DNA from 4 places in the Leisingera sp. ABM4_101 genome. Region 3 is predicted to be linked to each of the others. Evidence: riboswitches for the same ligand, from Rfam matches in the RefSeq annotation. Region 3 holds a riboswitch; each other region holds the start of a gene.
What was found. A riboswitch is a leader RNA that binds a small molecule or an ion and turns the genes downstream of it on or off. The one in region 3 is predicted to bind cobalamin.

Region 1 (4,461 bases), 3.5 Mb from region 3:
CCGCAGCGCCTTCGAGGCAGCTTTTCCGGACTGCACAGCCGTCGACCGGCTGATCGTGCGTGACGGCAATATACAGTCTGTTTCAGGCGCTACGGCGATGTTCGACCTTTCGCTTGAGCTGATCGGCAACGCCCTCGGCGCGGATGCGATGAACGAGGTGGCTTGCTTGTTCCAGCATCCGGTCATCCGCAGCGGCAGCTCCAGCCAAAAGGTTCCGGTGCTGCAAAGCGACCGTACAGTCGATCAAATGCCTCCTACGGTGAAAGAAGCCATACGCATTTTCTCGGAAAACCTCGAAACACCGCATGGCATCCGCGACGTGGCCCGTATGGTCGGCATTTCGCCGCGCCAGCTGGAACGCAGTTTTCAGGCTGCGACCAGATTGAGCCCCGGCGAATACTACCGGAAGAAAAGGTTGCAAGCCGCCCGGCAGATGGTGCTGTTTTCCTGGGACAGCATTTCGAGCATTGCACATGCCGTTGGATATGCCAGCTCCTCCACCCTCACGCTGCACTACCGCAGGCTATACGGCCTTACTCCCATTCAGGATCGCAAATCAGCTTTCCGGCAGGCCACAACGCAATTTGGAGAAGCCAGGCTGCAGGGGCAGGTTACATAACCGGCTTGCACTTGAAATTGTGCCCCCACAGACGCCGCTATGCCTAACTAAAACACTGACAGGCTGGGTATTTTCGAGAAAACAATCACATCATCGGCGAGGGAATGAGGACCGAGAAGAGCCTGGATCCTGGAACCTGAGCACTGACCGAACTGACGTTTTTCCCCGCTGCGTTGTATATTGGGAAGGCAAGCTTGCTGCCGGCCTCTTGCACATGGACACGCTCGGCCGCACACCTGGCAGAACGGACAAGAAGACCCAGCCGCTCACTGCCGCCCGTCTTAAGGCTCCGCTGCGGGCGGGGAACAATTCTAGGCTAGCCACTGCCTCTCATCGTCCTGCAAGGTGTTTTCTCTAAGCAGGCCAGCAGCTTCAGCCAGACGCATGCCAGTATCGGCCACGACGGCCACAAGCCAACGCATTTCTTCGTTGATCTGACGGCATTCCCGCTGAAGGGCAAGGATGACGCCCTCGGAGATAGAGCTAGCCCCGATGATCCTCCCCCAATGAAGTGGTCCGCCGTTATGTTTAGGAAAACGGAGGATCAGAATGGGAACGAAGCGACACAAGCCGGAAGAATCTAATGCTGTGGTAGCACGGGCCATGTCCGCTTCGGACTGTGAGCGGTCCAATGCACCTGCAGCGACCATGCCAAGCGGTGACCGTAGCTATGGGCTCGATCTGCCCGTTTGTGCGCCCTGCAGCGGAGGGTGGGATCGAGCCCATTCTACCGAATGCTGCGCCTGATCTCAGCGGCAGCTATGCGAGGAAAGTTGCGTTTCCAAGGTCGGCACTAGTCGACGCAATGGATCAGCCTGACCGGACCATTTCAGACATTCCTCAGCATCGAAGCAGCCACAACTCGGCAGGGCCAAAGCAGTAGTTCTGCGGTAGATGCACTGATTGAGGTTCACCGCCGGTGGTGAAGCTTGCATGCGTTCATCCACTTCAATCAAATACTGCGAGATACGTATGCAGCATTGCTTCCGAGTAAGAACTTTGAGCCTAATCGCGTCAGTCTTCCCTCTCCCGAAGTAGTATTCAGTTATAACAGTTTAACGAAATCAGTTTCTTGCGATGACGCCTTTTGGCGCCCTCTCTAAGCCGCCTCACTAGACTTTGGCGCTTGACAGAATAAGTTCAGTTTGCCTAAGTCCCGGCCATTCTGGTCCGGCTGGGAGACCACCCGGTTAAAAGGGAACACGGTGAGGTGTAGCCAACAGGCGCCGAATCCGTGACTGCCCCCGCAACTGTGAGCGGAGAGCAATGCTGCGGTATGCCACTGCCCCAAGGGGCGGGAAGGCGCAGCAAAGCCTCGACCCGCAAGTCAGGAGACCTGCCAGGATGATCACCCTATCGCGGTGCGGGGCGCGCCGAAGATAACGGACCTTCCGTAGTGGTGGCAGTTTTCACCGTCTGCGGGGGCATTGCCTTCCAAAGACCAAAATTATGAACATGCTGCCCGGTATGGGCAGCCGCTTGGCCTGTGCTTGCTGCGTGGGCCGGGAGGAATGGAATATGCGCAAGGCAAGCCTGTCCCTAGCTGCGGCCCTGGCCGCCACCCCTGTAATCGCAACCGCCCAGGATTTTGAGGTCACCGATCTGGGAGAGATCATCGTCTCCGGCGGTTTTACGCCGGTCGAGGCCCAAAAATACGGCCGCTCAGTCTCAGTCCTGACCAGCGAAGAAATCGAAGATCACGGTATCACCACCGTCCAGGACGCGCTGCGTTCGGTCCCCGGCCTGATGGTGAACGGCTCCGGCGACAGTTTTACCCAGGTCCGCATCCGCGGTGCCGAAGCCAATCACACGCTGATCCTGATCGACGGCGTCGAAGCCTCGGGCGGTGACAGCGAGTACATTCTGTCCGGCCTGGACACTGCCAATATCGAGCGGATCGAAGTCCTGCGCGGCCCGCAGTCGGTGTTCTACGGCTCCAACGCCTCGGCCGGTGTGATCAACATCATCACCAAGTCCGGCGGCATCGGCACGGAATACGGCGGCAGCGCGGAAGCGGGGTCCGACGGCTACCGGGCCTCGGCCCGGGTTTCGTCGCGGACCGAGCGCGGCGGTATCGCCTTCAGCTTCGCCCATGACAATGACGACGGCTATGACACCTCGGGCGATGGCGGTGAAGAAGACGGCATCCGCCGCAATACACTGCAATTGAAAGGCGACTACCTGGTCACCGACTGGCTGAAACTTGGCTTCAACTTCCGCACGTCGGATGAACGCTATGACAGCGATCGCACCTCCTTTACCGCAACGGATGCGGCCAGCTATGTCGTGGATGATCCGACGCAATTCAGTGACCGGGATGAGCAACTGGCGCAAGTCTATGCTGAACTGGACACATTGGGCGGCCGCCTGAAACACCGCCTGTCAATCGAACGCACTGACTTTGACCGGTCCTTCAATGGCGGCACCCCGACCGAGACCAAGACTGAAGCAGCAAAGTACCTGCTGAGTTTCGGCCTGGACGGGCAGCAGGCTGATCAAGCAGACCATCTTCTGAACGCAATGCTGGAGTGGGAAGAGGATTCCAGCAGCTCCAACCCGGCCTTTACACGCGAAACCAAGTCGATTGCCCTGGAATACCGCGGCAGCTTTGCCAACGGCCTGGACCTGCAGCTCGGGGTGCGTCACGACAGCAACAGCGTATTCGAAGACGCAACCAGCTGGACCGTCAGTGCCTCCTACACGTTTGCTGGCAGCGGTGTGCGCCTGCACAGCTCGGCCGGTACCGGCATCGTGAACCCTTCTTACTTTGAACTGTTTGCCAACAGCACCTTCGGCTCCACTACCTACCTCGGCAATCCGAACCTGCAGCCGGAAGAAAACCGCAGCTTCGATTTCGGGGTTGAAGTGCCATTCCTGCAAGGGCGCGGTCTGGTTGATGTGACTTATTTCGACGAGACACTGACAGGCGAGATCGAGAGCTACATGGTGAACGCAACCACGTTCTCCTACCGCAACCAAGCCGGAGACAGTGATCGCAAAGGTGTTGAACTGGCAGCACGCCTGGAAGCCACCGACAACCTCGACCTGCGTCTGTCCTACACCTATCTGGACGCCACCAACCCCAATGGCTCCGTCGAGATCCGCCGCCCGGAGCACGAGCTTCTACTGAGTGCCACACTGGATACTTTCAACGGCCGCGGCTCTGTCACCACGGACATCCGGCATGTGGCAGGCAATTCGGACAGCCAGTTCTTTGGCTCCTTTGCCACAGCTGAGCTGCCGGATTACACCACCGTTGATGTGGCTGCTCAGTATGAGCTGACGGATAACGTCGTACTGACCGGGCGCGTCACTAACCTGTTCGACGAGGATTACGCGGACGTCTGGGGCTACGCCAAGCGCGGCCGCGCCGCCTATATCGGCGTACGGGCCGCGTTCTGACCCATGCGCAGCTTGCCCGGCATAGCCCTGGCCCTTTTGTGGGCCGCCACCGGCGCCTTTGCCGGGCCGTCGCGCGTGGTGTCGATGAACCTGTGCACCGACCAGCTGGCGATGCTGCTTGCAGCGCCGGGGCAGCTGGCCTCGGTTTCTTACATCGCGCGGGACGCCCGCGCCTCGGCCATGGCTGATGAGGCCATGGCTTATCCCATCAATCACGGCAAGGCAGAGGAGATTTACCTGCTGAAGCCGGATCTGGTGATTGCCGGCACGTTTTCGACCCGGGCGACAACCGATATGCTGCAGCGGCTTGGTGTGCCCGTGGTGGTGTTTCAGCCCGCCAACTCGCTGGAAGACGTGCGGCAGCGGATCCTGAAGATGGGCGGTGTTCTGGGCCGGGAACAGGCCGCCCGCGCTCTTCTGGCAGAATTTGACAGGCAACT
Region 2 (4,461 bases), 1.4 Mb from region 3:
ATCGACGGCCGGATGGAGATTGAGCTGCTGGCGCTGTCGCCGCAGCGGACCCGGATGTCAGCGCAGCTGAAACTGGCGCCCTCCACCCTGACCGGGCGGCTGCTGATACAATCGCTGAAACTGGCGCGCAGCAATCTCAACCGCCGCTTCAAGCTGCGGCTGGCCGATTATGCCCGCCTGACTGAAGAACGCCTAAGCCGGACAGCCTGAGGCAGTCCTGGTCAGGCCTGCGGCACCAGCCGCGGCCACAGCGCGGCATTGGCGCGGGCAAAGGCGCCAAGGTGGCCGATCTTCTGCACGCCAGCTTTTTGCGGGTCCAGCACCGCACGGCGCTGCGGCACATCGCCAAAGACATCGCCCAGCCGCCAGACCGCCGCGGGCGGCACCACGTCGTCATCCGCCATCGCAAACAGATCCACCGGGATGCCGGTTTCCGCCCAGCGGGGCTGCGGCAGCGTGGTGCCGGTTTCCGGCAGGTAGCTGCCCGGCGTGGTGCACCAGCGCCGCCATTGCCAGTAGACACCGGCCGGCAAGTCGGCCCCGAACCCCACCGCGCGCCCGGGCAGATAGCCCAAGGCACGGACCAGCGGCGGCACATGGCCGAACCAGAAGGCCAGCGCCAGCGCGCGGTAGGGCCAGGGATGATCGTGGTGATGCACCAAGCCGCCCGCGACCACGATCATGCGGGCGACGTCCGTCAGGCCATCCTGCAGGGGCATCAGCATTGCCCCCAGCGAATGGCCAATCACCAGCAACGGCACACCCGCATAGTGCCGCTGCATTTCTTTGCTGGCCGCTGGCTGATCCGCCAGCGCCCACTCGGCCATGGTGGCCTGTGACCGGCGCGGGTGCATACGCGCCGAGGCCCCAAAGTCCCGGTAATCAAAAGTGAGGCAAGCCATCTGCCGCTCTGCCGCCAGCCAGCGCGCGAAATGCCGGTAATAGCCCTGCGGCACCCCGGTTGCGCCATTCAGCACCACCGCTGCCCGGGCCGGTCCCGCCGGGTGATACAGCCGCCCGGCCAGCACCGCCTCACCAGCGGCAAAGCGCAGCTCTTGCACCCGGATATCTGCCGTCTGTTCTGCATGGCTGTCGAGCATGGCACCCTCCTAGACCAATTGGTCCACTCCACCTCTGGACCAATCGGTCTAATGCTGTCAACCTGCCGTCATGACTGACGTGACGACACCTTCTGCCGCCCCGGACGGCCCCGTCCCCACCCGCGAGCGGCTGCTGCGCGCGGCTGCCGGGCTGTTCCGCAACAAGGGCTACAGCGGCACCGGCCTGGCAGAATTGCTGGCCGCGGCGGAGGCGCCCAAGGGCTCGCTCTACCACCATTTCCCAAACGGCAAATCGGACCTTGCGCTGGCCGCAGCGGACTGGGCATCAGAGCAGATGCAAGCACTGATCGACGCTTCCTTCACCCCTGCGCCGACCTTTCAGGACGGCGCCAAGACGGTCTGCTACAAGCTGGCGAAACTGTTCGACAAACAGGGCAAATGGAGCGGCTGCCCGGTCTCTGCCACCCTGTTCGAAGGGCCGGAGAACGAGGCTTTCCACCAGCACGCCGCCAAGCTGTTCGAGGGCTGGATCACCGGGACCGCAGCCCATGCCCGGCGCCTGGGCCTGCCTGAGGCTGAGGCCCGCGCCGCTGCCGAGAATTTCTATATCCTGCTGCAAGGCGGCTGGCAGCTGGCCCGGGTGCGGCGCGATTCGGATGTGATCCGGGGGCTGCACCTGCAGATGCACAGACCCCAGCCAAACCCAATGCAGCTGCAGAAAAACGATTGACAACTCAGGGATCCAACCGCTACCGATTGTGCCGATGGTTCCCGCGCCACAGAATCTTGTGTCCGGGATGAAAAGGGAACACGGTGCGGCCCCGCCCTGCGCAAGGCCAATTCCGCGACTGCCCCCGCAACTGTAAGCGGCGAGCGACCCCGATAGAGCCACTGGCCCTCAAAGAGGCCGGGAAGGATCGGGAAAGCTGCGACCCGCAAGTCAGGAGACCTGCCATCGGATATGAAACTCGAACCCGGGCGGGGTGTCCGGACAGGGTCTGATGGCACCGCGGGGCTTTCCGCTTTCTCATCCGGTCTCTTGTCCCCAGAACTCCCCGCACCACGCGCGGAGGGCGCAAACATGATGTGGACGGACCAGACGCATTTCTATGCGGCAACGGATTGCAAATACCTCGGGAAACCCTGCCCCGCGGCAGAGCGGATGATCGCCAAGCTGGCCGAGGCGATGACCAAGGCCAAGCCGCTGACCCAGGAGGATTTTGAAATCACCGGCACCAGCGCGCTGGACGGCTGCCCGCGCAACTGCCCGGCGCAGTTCGTAGCCAGCCATGACCGGATCCGGCTGTTCTGCGGTGTCGGGGAAGAGGCCCCGCGCGAGGGCCTGGACCGGTTCGCCGATGCGATCCTCAGCCGCGACGGCACCGGCTTTGCCGCCTCGCAACTGGATGCCCGCCCCTGCGCGCTGATGGAGGCGCTGCCGAAAACGGCAGAGGCGCATCAGGCAGAGCAAATGCTGGCGCTATAAGAATTCCAGACTGCGAGTGATCCGCCCGGCGGCACCGCCGGGCAGCGTCCGCCCCTCCCCGTCAAACCAAAGGTTTGCCTCCGGCAAAACGGGAGGACGCTTCGCACCCACCCAGGGTCAGGCGCTGCCCTCAGTGTTTGACACCCTGCCCCGCGCAGGCCCAATCCAGCTGCGCCTCGGTCTCCACCGCACAGGGCCGCACCGAGCGCAGCCGCGCCAGCGCCTGGACCGGGTCCTCGCCGCAGTCGATCATCAGCCGCAGCACCGCCATGCCGGAGCGCCCGCAGCCGCCCTTGCAATGCACCAGAACCCGGCCGCCGCCTGCCAGCGCCTGCCGCGCCGACTGGCTGGCGGCGGCCCATTTTTCATTCACTGCCGGTGGCGGCACCTGGAAATCCGGCACCGGCAAATGCAGCCAGCGGCAGGCCATGCTTTGGATGTCGACGCCCAGCCGCGGCACTCCGGCGGCCACATGCTCAGCCTCGGTGGTCATCGAGATCACCAGCCCCGGCTTCCATTGATAGATCTGGATCAGGTCGCTGCGGTAATCGCCGGCGCCGCCCGGCAGCCGGCACAGCGCCAGAATGCCGCCGCCCGCTGACAGCGCGTGGATGGTCAGGCCGGCCAGCGCGGCAGTCTCCTGCACCGCTGGCTTTGAAGTGTCTTCAGTTTGCATACCGCCTCCCTGGACGCCGCGCCCCTGCACTTCCCCCGCATTTCCCCCTTCCCTCCAGACTAGCCGCTAACCGCAGAAAGCCAAAGCGCTTTTGCAGCCCTGGCTTTACTGCCTTCTGCGGTGGACGAACCGGCTGCGCTTCAATACCCTGCGCGGAACGCGGGACCCCCGCACACCGAATCCGGCACGAGACACCATGAACGACATTCCCAGCGGCACCACCCAATCGCAATACCAGGTTCTGGCCCGCAAATACCGGCCCGAAACCTTTGCCGATCTGGTGGGGCAGGACGCCATGGTGCGCACCCTGAAAAACGCCTTTGCCGCTGACCGTATCGCCCAGGCCTTCATCATGACCGGCATCCGCGGCACCGGGAAAACCACCACCGCGCGGATCATCGCCAAGGGCATGAACTGCGTGGGCGAGGACGGCCAGGGCGGCCCCACCACCGACCCTTGCGGCAAATGCGAGCATTGCGTGGCGATCATGGAAGGCCGCCATGTCGACGTGATGGAGATGGACGCGGCCTCGCGCACCGGTGTGAATGACATCCGCGAAATCATCAACTCGGTGCAATACCGCGCGGCCTCGGCCCGTTACAAGATCTACATCATCGACGAGGTCCACATGCTGTCGACCTCCGCCTTCAACGCGCTGCTGAAGACACTGGAGGAGCCGCCGGCGCATGTGAAATTCATCTTCGCCACCACCGAGATCCGCAAGGTGCCGGTGACGGTGCTGTCGCGCTGCCAGCGCTTCGACCTGCGCCGGATCGAACCGGAGGTGATGATTGCCCTCCTGCGCAAGATCGCCACGGCTGAAAGTGCCGAGATTGCCGAGGACGCGCTGGCCCTCATCACCCGCGCCGCCGAAGGCTCCGCGCGGGATGCAACCTCGCTGCTGGATCAGGCGATTTCCCATGGTGCTGGTGAAACCACAGCCGATCAGGTCCGCGCCATGCTGGGCCTTGCCGACCGCGGCCGGGTGCTGGACCTGATGGATATGATCCTGCGCGGCGATGCGGCCGCCGCCCTGACCGAACTCAGCGGCCAGTATGCCGAGGGCGCCGACCCGCTGGCGGTGCTGCGCGATCTGGCCGAGATCACCCATTGGGTTTCGGTGGTGAAGATCACGCCCGACGCGGCTGAGGACCCCACCGTCAGCCCCGATGAGCGCGCCCGCGGCAAAGCGATGGCGGATGCGCTGGCAATGCGGGTGCTGACCCGCATGTGGCAGA
Region 3 (4,461 bases):
TCGCGGCCAGGATACGTTCTGAACGCTCGATGGCGCGCACCAGCATCATCCCCACAAGGTAGCCATAGCTGCGGTAGGTGTGCCAGTTGGTGCCGGGGCGGAAGCCGCGCAGCTTCATCGAGATGCGCTGCCGCTGGTATTCCTCGCGCAGCACGTCGATGTAGCGGATGGTGAACATCATCAGATGCACCAGCCGCGCAGGGGTCTTCAGGGCAAACAGCGCGTGCCCCATGGTGACTGGCTCCATGGACCCGACCAGTGTCATCACCGCCAGAATGACCGCATTGGCGGTCAGGGCGATTTCGGTTGCGCGCCGCAGGCCTTCCCAGCTCGCCTCAAGCCCCGAGATGGAGAAAATCGGGGTGCCGGGGATGGTGAAGGGCAGCATTACCAGCATGAAGATGATGAAACTGTCCATCATCGCCATCCGCTTCAGCGTCTTCCGCGGCGGCAGGCCGGAGAAGGCCAGCAGCCACAGCGACAGGCCAAGCGCCGCCGCCAGCACCAGCAGATTGCTGAGCGAGACAACCACCACTGCGTAGATGGCAGCCATCACGATGCGCGCCCTAGGGTCGAGCCTTGCGACCTTCGCGCGGAAGCCGCCAAACCCGCTGAGCGGCGCGTCGCTGCCTGTCAGCACATAGGTCATGCGCTGGCGCCGATCTTGCGGCGAGCGGCGATGTAGAACCCCAGGCCGAACAGGCCGAGGATATAGCCGATGCCGCCCAGCACGGACTGGAAGTCCGACTTGTTCTTGAACGCGGTCAGCTCCTGGCGCAGCGGCCGCAACTCGGTGCGCAGCATCCGGGCCAGTTCGGCGCGGGATTGGTCGGAGAGGCCGGCAGCCCCAACCGGAGCCGCATCCGGGCTGGCTGCGGTCTTGATCGGGCTTTCGCCCATGATCTGTGCGACGTCTGCAGCTTCCATAATGATCTCTGCCACATGGCCTGCGCCCAGATCACCGCGGAAGACATGCGTGACCGGCGATGCCGGGGTGAACAGGAAGAAACCGTCGGCATCGGTCCTGGTTTCGCCCAGCTTGGCCCCGGCCGCGTCAAAGACTTCGATCAGCAGGTCCGCGGCCATATCGCCGTTGGAAAAGCCCACTTCGCCCTCGATGTCCGAACCGGACGGGAACACCGAGGAAATCACGTTGTGCGCCAAGGCCGGTATCGGCGCCAGCAGCGCCAGGATCAGAACACAGGCGCGGATCATGCCAGGCTTCCTTTCGTGTCGATGAACAGTTCGGGCTTCACCCGGCGGGCCAGGAAGATGGCGGCACCGGACAGCAGCGCTTCGATCACCATCACCGGGATGTGGGAGAAAAACACCAGTTTGGCCGCCAGGATAAACTCGTCGCCGGACAGCATCAGCGACACTGCCACGGCAAGCGTCGTCAGAGCAATCGCCAGCCCGCCGCCGATGCCGCCCCAGACCGCCCCTTGCAGCGGCGAGCCGCGCGCCAGCAGCGGCCGGAAAATCAATCCGACCAGAACCGCTGGCAAGGCAATGTTCACAGCGTTCACGCCCAAGACGGTCAGCCCGCCAAAACCAAAGAACACCGCCTGCAGCAAGAGGCCGACAAATAGGGCCGGGAAGGCGGCCCAGCCCAGCACCAGCCCGGCCAGCCCGTTCAGGATCAGGTGAACCGAACTGGGACCGATCGGGACATGGATCAGCGAGGCCACAAAGAAACTGGCCGAAAGCACCCCCGCCGCCGGAATACGCTCCAGCGGCAGGCTGCGCAGACCCATGGCAATACCGCCGACGGCGGCAACCGCGCCGCCGATCACAACCGGGTTCGACAGTGCGCCGTCTACGATATGCATGGGGTCAGTCTCACTTCAGCTCTTCAGCGTGGATCCACAGCACAGCATCCTGGCTGAGTTCCTTACCCTCATGCTCGGTCGCCGGGCCCGAGCCCAGAGCCGCAAAGCCCCAGTAGCCCGCTTTCGGGATACCGAAGGAGAACACGCCGTTCTGGTCTGCGATGGCAACAATCGCACCGCCCGGCATCTCGCCCACGGTCGGGCTGGTGGTGGAGAATTTCTCGAGATCCGGCTCAGCCGCCATGAATTCGATCTCGATCTCGGCACCGGCAACCGGCTTGCCGTCGGCCAGAACCTGACCCGAGAAGGTGGAGCCGACGATGACGTTGTAGGGTTTGTTCAGCGGCAGGATCTCGGTGGCCAGGCCAACCGGCTGGTCCCAGTCGGTGGGCAGGGTGTTGCGGTTCAGCACGACCTTGGCGATCTGCTGGATGTAGATGTCCTCGCTTTCCTCGTAATAAGGCGCGGGCACGGTCACCACGACATAGTCGCCCGAGCGTTTCACCGGAACGGAGGCCTTGTAGGCCGAGGCTTCGTTCTCAACACCCTTGAAGGTGGCGGGCTCCAGGCGGTCCGTCAGGTCGGTCTTCTCGCCTTTGTGGATCATGAAGAATTCTTCGGGCTTGCCCATGTCCATCGCATGGCCGTTGGCCATCGGGTGCCAGAACACCAGGCCCATTGGCACATCGCCGGGCTTCTCGATCAGCGCGTTTTCGGTGTAGTTCAGCTGGAAATGCGCCGATGCGGTAACCGGCAGGGAAACGGCCAGAGCAGCGGCCAGGTAGTTCAGTTTCATTTCGTCCTCATTCGACGACGCAGGCGCACCTGCAATCAGGAATGAACAACGGGGAGTAGCGGCACGGAATTGTCGAAACAACGCCCGGGCCAGACGCGCACCCCGGCGTCCGGTTGAAAAAGAAGAGAGGGCCTCTGCAAGCAGAGTCCCATTCCTCGCGTCCGGCAGGTCTCCTGACTCGCGGGTCCTGGTTCGGCTGGCCTTCCCGGGACAGTTCCCAGTGGCATGTTCAGCGTCACTCACCGCTCACAGTTGCGGGGGCAGTCACGGATTTGGTCCCTTTTGGGTACGCCGCACCGTGTTCCCTATTTCTTCCGCTGCGCATTGAAACACTCGCGGAACCGGTCACTTTGGCTGAATGGCAAAACGGATTTTCTGAGTCAAGAGAATTGTAACACGTTCACCTGACCGCACCGGCGCTGCAGGCACTGTCTCCTTCTGTAAGTTTGCAGCCGGCAAGCAGACGTGCTTCGTCTTGCCTCATGCCTGCGGCTTGCTTTCAGCAAGGCAAGCGTTCTGCAGGTCTTGGGCGAACAGCTCCACGGCATGTCTCAGCACATGAACACGGCGCGTTGCGAGATAAAAGGTTGAGGTCCATTGCATTTGGCTGTTCCTGATTTCCCGAAACCTGCCGTCTGCAACCCGCCTGCAGGCAAAATGTGTGGGCAGCGGCCCCAGAAAATGACCGGTTTCAATGAGCATCGCCATGGCCTCCATGTTGGCCACAACCGCCGTTGGTTCCGGCGATCCAAGTTTCGGTGAAACCAGCATGTCATAAGAGCGCTGGCACAACGGATACTGCCCGATGGTTTCAAGACTGATTTCACTGTCCGGTACAGCAAACAAAGGATGCTTCTGCGCGCAGTAAAGCTTGTGCTCCTCACAGCACAGTTCTGAATACTCCAGCTCCGGCACCTGGCTGCGAAACGGCGCCACGGCAACATTCAGTTCACCGGTGATCAGCTGCTGGGTCAGGTCGGCAGGGGAGGCAACCACAATTTCAATCCTGACTTCATTCGGACGTGCGAGGAATTGCTGCAGGGCCTCTGCAAATTTCAAACTGGGAAGGCTGTCGATCGAATCCACGGTGCCGATCCGCAGGTCCCCGGCAATGGTATCCCGCAGCTCCAGCAGCTCGGCATCGAAATCGCGCGCGCTGCGCAGAATGTCGCGGGCTTTCTGATAAGCGATCTCACCGCGCTCCGTCAGACGGAAGCCGCCGCGGCCGCGTTCGCAGATCCGGTAGCCCAGCGAGGTTTCAAGGTCGCGAATGCGGATACTGATGGCCGATTGCGTGACACCAAGGGCATATTGCGCATCAGAAAATCCGCCGCAATCAACGACGGTGACAAAAGTTTCCAGCAGCGTGTTGTGCAACAGCTTCATGATATGGCCGTCTGGTTATGGGAGGCATTACATAAAAATCTTTCATGCAAATATAATCAACGTAATATTTTTCAATCCCTAAGCTCGTGCTGAGGTGCCTCCCGACCCCGTTAACCAAGCCAACTGGGAGGAGACCCGCATGGCCTTTACCTTGAAAACCCTGAAAACCACCGCCGCTGCGGCGCTGCTGAGCCTGGCGCCAGCCGCCGTGTTTGCCGAAGACTGGAAATTCGCCATCGAAGAAATTCCGGGCTCGATCATGGACGCCTATGCGCAGGAGTTCAAAAAGCGCATCGAGGCGGCGACCGATGGCGATGTGACCGTGAGCGTCTACCCGATGGGAACCCTGGGCACCCCGACCGAGACCGTTGAGCAGGCGGCGGACGGCATCATCCAGCTGACCAACGTCTCGATCGGCAACCTGGGCACCATCGTGCCGGAAAGCCAGGT
Region 4 (4,461 bases), 1.2 Mb from region 3:
GCTGCGTCAGCCTTGTCAGGGAGGCGCCGATCAGGGATGGGTTTTCCAGGATGCATTTCGCCAGCTCCGGGTGCCGGGTGACCTGGGCGCAATAGCGGGTCATCAGGCCGCGCAGCCGCAGCTTGGGGGTTGCCTCCTCTGATGGTGCGTCAGCACCTTCGAACGCAATGGCGACGAGAGATGCAATCATCTCGTCCCTGGTGCCGGCGTGGTGGGCAACGGCCATCGGAGTGACGCCAAGCGCCTCTGCCAGTGCCTTGAAGGTGAGGGCCTTGCTGCCGCCCTCATCGAGCAGCTGCTGGGCCTTTTTCAATACATCATCCTTGCTGAGAGCCCGGCTGCCCCGGGGAGGGCGCCCCATGCGCGGGGGCATGGATCAGGCCACCTGGAAGGTGGTCTGGACCATGCCGGTGGGCAGGGTGCGGGAGCTTGCCACCTGGAGGTCGATGTCCCGCTCCAGATTGCCAAACAGCGGGATGCCGCTGCCAATCAGGATCGGAACCGTTGTGATGGTCAGATCTGCGATCAGCCCTTGCCGCAGGAAGGACTGCACCATCCGGCCGCCGTCGATATAGGCGCGTTTCCAGCCCTCTTCCTGCAGTTCCTGCATAAGGTCTGCGGGTGTAGCGGTGCTGAGGCGCACCTTGTCCTTCAGCTCCTCGGGAATGTCCTGTTCGCTCAGGCTGCTGCTGAGGACCACAACCGGTTTGGCGTAGGGCCATGCATCAAACCCCAGCAGGGTGCGGAATGATCCTGTTCCCATGACCAGCCCATCGACGCTGTCCATGAAGGCCGCAAAACCGCCATCGTCATCTTCGGCAACAGGCTGTTTGTAAAGCCAATCCAGCGAGTGGTCCTGGCGGGCCACAAAGCCGTCGAGGCTGGTGGCGATGAAAACGTGGCCGGTGGTCATCTGGTTCTCCTGAGTTGCAATTAATTATACGGCATATAGTTAATCGTGGTTCCAGTTCCAAGTGACCGGCGCATTTTCGGGTGTCCGCGAATCGATTCGCGGCAGCAGGCAACGGGTAAACGCATGAAAGATAAGCGCTTGCCGCAAACAGGCTGGCGAGTGCCGGTTTGAGATTCTGGACATCCCTGTGCGGTTTGGAGCGGCAAACATGCATGTCTTTTTCCGGTTTCGGCGGGTCGGATTTGTTTTCGCCGACCGGCCCGTGATCGGGCATTTTCCATCTCAGCAAGGTGCCGCCTTTCGGGGCGGAGAATTGGGAAGCTGGTGAAACTCCGGCACTGCCCCCGCAACGGTGACCCCGGGTCAGGCCTGGCAAAGACCACTGAGGCGCATGCTTCGGGAAGGTGCCAGGCTCCGCCGCCACGCGGCCCCGGGACAGTCCGGAAACCAGCCTTGCCATGAAAACACGTCAACCGCGGGCGGCGGTCGGGCGGTTGCGGGCGCGTGGCCTGCAATCTCTCTTCCCATGCCTGCACCCAGCCAAGACGCCGCGGGGATGCGGCAAAGGAGAGAAGCAGATGCTTCAGGACAGCGAGATTCTGGCCAAGCTGATGGGCCGGCAGAAAAACTATTCCCTGGAACAGGCGTTCTATACCGATCCGGGGGTTCTGGATCTGGACATGCGCCAGATTTTCTACCGCGAGTGGCTGTTTGCCATTCCGGCCTGCGAGATCCCGAAGGCGGGCAATTACGTGACCCATCAGGTGGGGTCCTACAATGTCATCATCGTGCGCGGCACCGATGGCGAAGTGCGTGCCTTCCACAACGCCTGCCGCCACCGCGGTTCGGTTGTGTGCAAAGCCAAGAAAGGCAATGCGCCGAAACTGGTCTGCCCCTATCACCAGTGGACCTATGAGCTGGATGGCTCGCTGCTGTGGGCGCGCGACATGGGGCCGGATTTCGATGCCTCCAAACACGGGCTGAAGCCGGTGCATTGCCGCGATCTGGCTGGGCTGATCTATATCTGCCTGGCGGATGAGGCGCCGGATTTTGACGCTTTTGCCGCTGTGGCGCGTCCGTATCTGGAACCGCATGACCTGGGTAACGCCAAGGTCGCCTATGAAAGCTCGATCATCGAGAACGGCAACTGGAAGCTGGTCTGGGAGAACAACCGCGAGTGCTATCACTGCGGCGGCAACCACCCCTCGCTGTGCCGGACCTTCCCGGAAGACCCGTCGGTGACCGGCATCGAAGGCGGCGAGACACCGGCGCACCTGCAAAAGCATTTCGACCGGATCGAGGCGGCGGGGGTTCCGTCGGCCTTTACCATCGACGCGCGCGGCCAGCACCGGCTGGCGCGGATGCCGCTGAACGAGGGCGCCGAGAGCTATACCCTGGACGGCAAGGCGGCTGTGGCCAGGAAGCTGGGCCGGGTGCCGTTCGCGGACGCGGGCACCTTGCTGAAGTTCCACTACCCGACCACCTGGAACCACTTCCTGCCGGATCATTCCATCGTGTTCCGTGTGACCCCGATCAGCCCGACTGAGACCGAAGTCACCACCAAATGGCTGGTGCATAAGGACGCGGTCGAGGGGCAGGATTACGACCTGAAGCGCCTCACTGAGGTCTGGATTGCCACCAACGACGAAGACCGCATCGTGGTCGAGGACAATCAGCGCGGCATCAATTCGCCCGCGTATGAGCCCGGTCCGTACTCGGAAGTGCAGGAAAGCGGCGTCATCCAGTTCTCCAACTGGTATGCCGATCATCTGATGCGCGCCCTGACTGGCCGCCACCTGATCGCGGCGGAGTAAGCGCATGGGACTGCAGGCCAATTTCGAGACGCTGGACGAAACCCTGGCGTGGAAGGACGACGAGATGCTGGAATGCGTCTCTGTTGTGCCGGAAGCGCCGAACACCGCCACCTTCAGCTTCCGCGCGCCGTCTGGCGCGTGGTTCAAGTACCAGCCGGGCCAGTTCCTGACGCTGGAGCTGCCGGTGCCGGGGGAGACTGTCTGGCGGACCTACACGATCAGCTCCTCGCCGTCGCGGCCGCTGTCGATTTCGGTGACGGTCAAGGCGCAGGCCGACAGCATCGGCACCCGCTGGATGCTGGACCACCTGAAGCCGGGCATGTTCCTGCGGGCCTCTGGCCCGGCAGGCGTGTTCACCCTGCCCAAGCGGCCGAACGGCAAGTTCCTGTTCATCTCCGCTGGTTCCGGCATCACGCCCAGCCTGTCGATGACGCAGTATCTGTTCGACCGCGGCCAGTCGCCTGACGTCTGCTTCATCAACTGCGCCAAGCGCCCGAGCGAGATCATCGCGCGCCAGCAGCTGGAAAGCATGGCGTCGCGGGTGCCGGGGCTGAAGCTGAACTTCGTGGTTGAGGAAGATGACCCCTATCAGGTCTGGACCGGCTACCGCGGGCAGCTCAACCAGATCATGCTAGGCCTGATTGCCGGCGACTATCTGGAGCGTGAGGTCTACTGCTGCGGCCCGGAGCCGTTCATGCAGGCGGTACGCGACATGCTGATCGGTCTCGGGTTTGACATGGAGAACTACAACCAGGAAAGCTTTGGCGCGCCGGTCGAGACTGAGGCGGATGCGCCGGAGCTGGACGATGTGGTTCCGGAAGAAAGCGCAACTGCCGAGATCAGCTTTGCGGCGTCGGGCGTGATGGCGACCTGCACCGAGACCGACACGGTGCTGGCGGTGGCCAAGGCCTCGGGCCTCAACATCCCGTCGGGTTGCACCTTTGGCATCTGCGGCACCTGCAAGGTCAAGAAGACCGCGGGCGAGGTGCATATGGTCCACAATGGCGGCATCTCGGAGGAAGATGTGGAGGCGGGGTATATCCTGGCCTGCTGCTCCAACCCGATTGGCCGGGTTGAAGTGGACATCTAAAGAAACAGGGCGCGCGCCGGATCCGGCGCGCGCCCATTCATTTGCAGATTGATCAGGCTTCCAGTGCCAGCTTGTGCACGTGGATCTCGTTGATCGGGTGGCTTTCGGCGCCGATGATGCCCGGGCGGGCGTGGCGGTAGAGCGAGCGCCAATAGGGCTGGATCACGGTGCCGTCGTCGCGCATGAACTGCTCGATCTTCTCCATATGGCCGCGGCGCGTGTCTGCATCGGCAATGGCCGAGGCGGCCTCCAGCATGCTGTCGAACTCGGCGCTGGCGAGGCCGGTTTCATTCCAGGCAACTCCAGTCTTGTAGGCCAGTGTCAGCACCTGCACACCCAGCGGGCGGTGGCCCTAGTCGGTGGAGCTGAACGGGTATTTGTCCCAGTCGTTCCAGAAGGTGTTGCCGGGCAGCACGGTGCGTTTCACATTGAGGCCCGCATCGCGCATCTGTGCCGCCAGCGCGTCGGTGGTGTTGCGGCGCCAGTCGTCGTCGATTGAGATCAGCTCATGCTCGAAATCAAGCATGCCGGCCTCTTCCATCAGTTTGCGGGCGGCTTCGGCGTCGCGCACCGGCGCGCCGATGTCGGCGTATTCCGGGTGGATCGGGCAGACGTGATGGTTCTCGGCCAGGGTGCCGCGGCCG

Region 1: another riboswitch for cobalamin. It lies ahead of ACXAEK_RS19210 (TonB-dependent receptor plug domain-containing protein); the one in region 3 lies ahead of ACXAEK_RS02185 (DUF4198 domain-containing protein).
Region 2: another riboswitch for cobalamin. It lies ahead of ACXAEK_RS09070 (hypothetical protein); the one in region 3 lies ahead of ACXAEK_RS02185 (DUF4198 domain-containing protein).
Region 4: another riboswitch for cobalamin. It lies ahead of ACXAEK_RS07940 (aromatic ring-hydroxylating oxygenase subunit alpha); the one in region 3 lies ahead of ACXAEK_RS02185 (DUF4198 domain-containing protein).

The regions. Positions count from the first base shown of each region.
Region 1 covers NZ_JBSWTV010000002.1:3,693,345-3,697,805, forward strand. The annotation lists gene ACXAEK_RS19205 (GlxA family transcriptional regulator) at 1-619, shown strand, start outside; cobalamin riboswitch at 1,769-1,977, shown strand; gene ACXAEK_RS19210 (TonB-dependent receptor plug domain-containing protein) at 2,138-4,021, shown strand; gene ACXAEK_RS19215 (ABC transporter substrate-binding protein) at 4,025-4,461, shown strand, end outside.
Region 2 covers NZ_JBSWTV010000002.1:1,642,219-1,646,679, reverse strand. The annotation lists gene ACXAEK_RS09085 (SRPBCC family protein) at 1-210, shown strand, start outside; gene ACXAEK_RS09080 (alpha/beta hydrolase family protein) at 222-1,100, opposite strand; gene ACXAEK_RS09075 (TetR/AcrR family transcriptional regulator) at 1,171-1,791, shown strand; cobalamin riboswitch at 1,810-2,032, shown strand; gene ACXAEK_RS09070 (hypothetical protein) at 2,143-2,547, shown strand; gene ACXAEK_RS09065 (protein-tyrosine phosphatase family protein) at 2,678-3,223, opposite strand; gene ACXAEK_RS09060 (DNA polymerase III subunit gamma/tau) at 3,420-4,461, shown strand, end outside.
Region 3 covers NZ_JBSWTV010000002.1:226,512-230,972, reverse strand. The annotation lists gene cbiQ (cobalt ECF transporter T component CbiQ) at 1-649, opposite strand, end outside; gene ACXAEK_RS02195 (cobalt ABC transporter permease) at 646-1,215, opposite strand; gene cbiM (cobalt transporter CbiM) at 1,212-1,829, opposite strand; gene ACXAEK_RS02185 (DUF4198 domain-containing protein) at 1,840-2,625, opposite strand; cobalamin riboswitch at 2,772-2,986, opposite strand; gene ACXAEK_RS02180 (LysR family transcriptional regulator) at 3,106-4,011, opposite strand; gene ACXAEK_RS02175 (TRAP transporter substrate-binding protein) at 4,151-4,461, shown strand, end outside.
Region 4 covers NZ_JBSWTV010000002.1:1,415,260-1,419,720, forward strand. The annotation lists gene ACXAEK_RS07930 (TetR/AcrR family transcriptional regulator) at 1-313, opposite strand, end outside; gene ACXAEK_RS07935 (dihydrofolate reductase family protein) at 377-913, opposite strand; cobalamin riboswitch at 1,185-1,383, shown strand; gene ACXAEK_RS07940 (aromatic ring-hydroxylating oxygenase subunit alpha) at 1,492-2,727, shown strand; gene ACXAEK_RS07945 (FAD-binding oxidoreductase) at 2,732-3,817, shown strand; partial or broken gene ACXAEK_RS07950 (ABC transporter substrate-binding protein) at 3,870-4,461, opposite strand, start outside.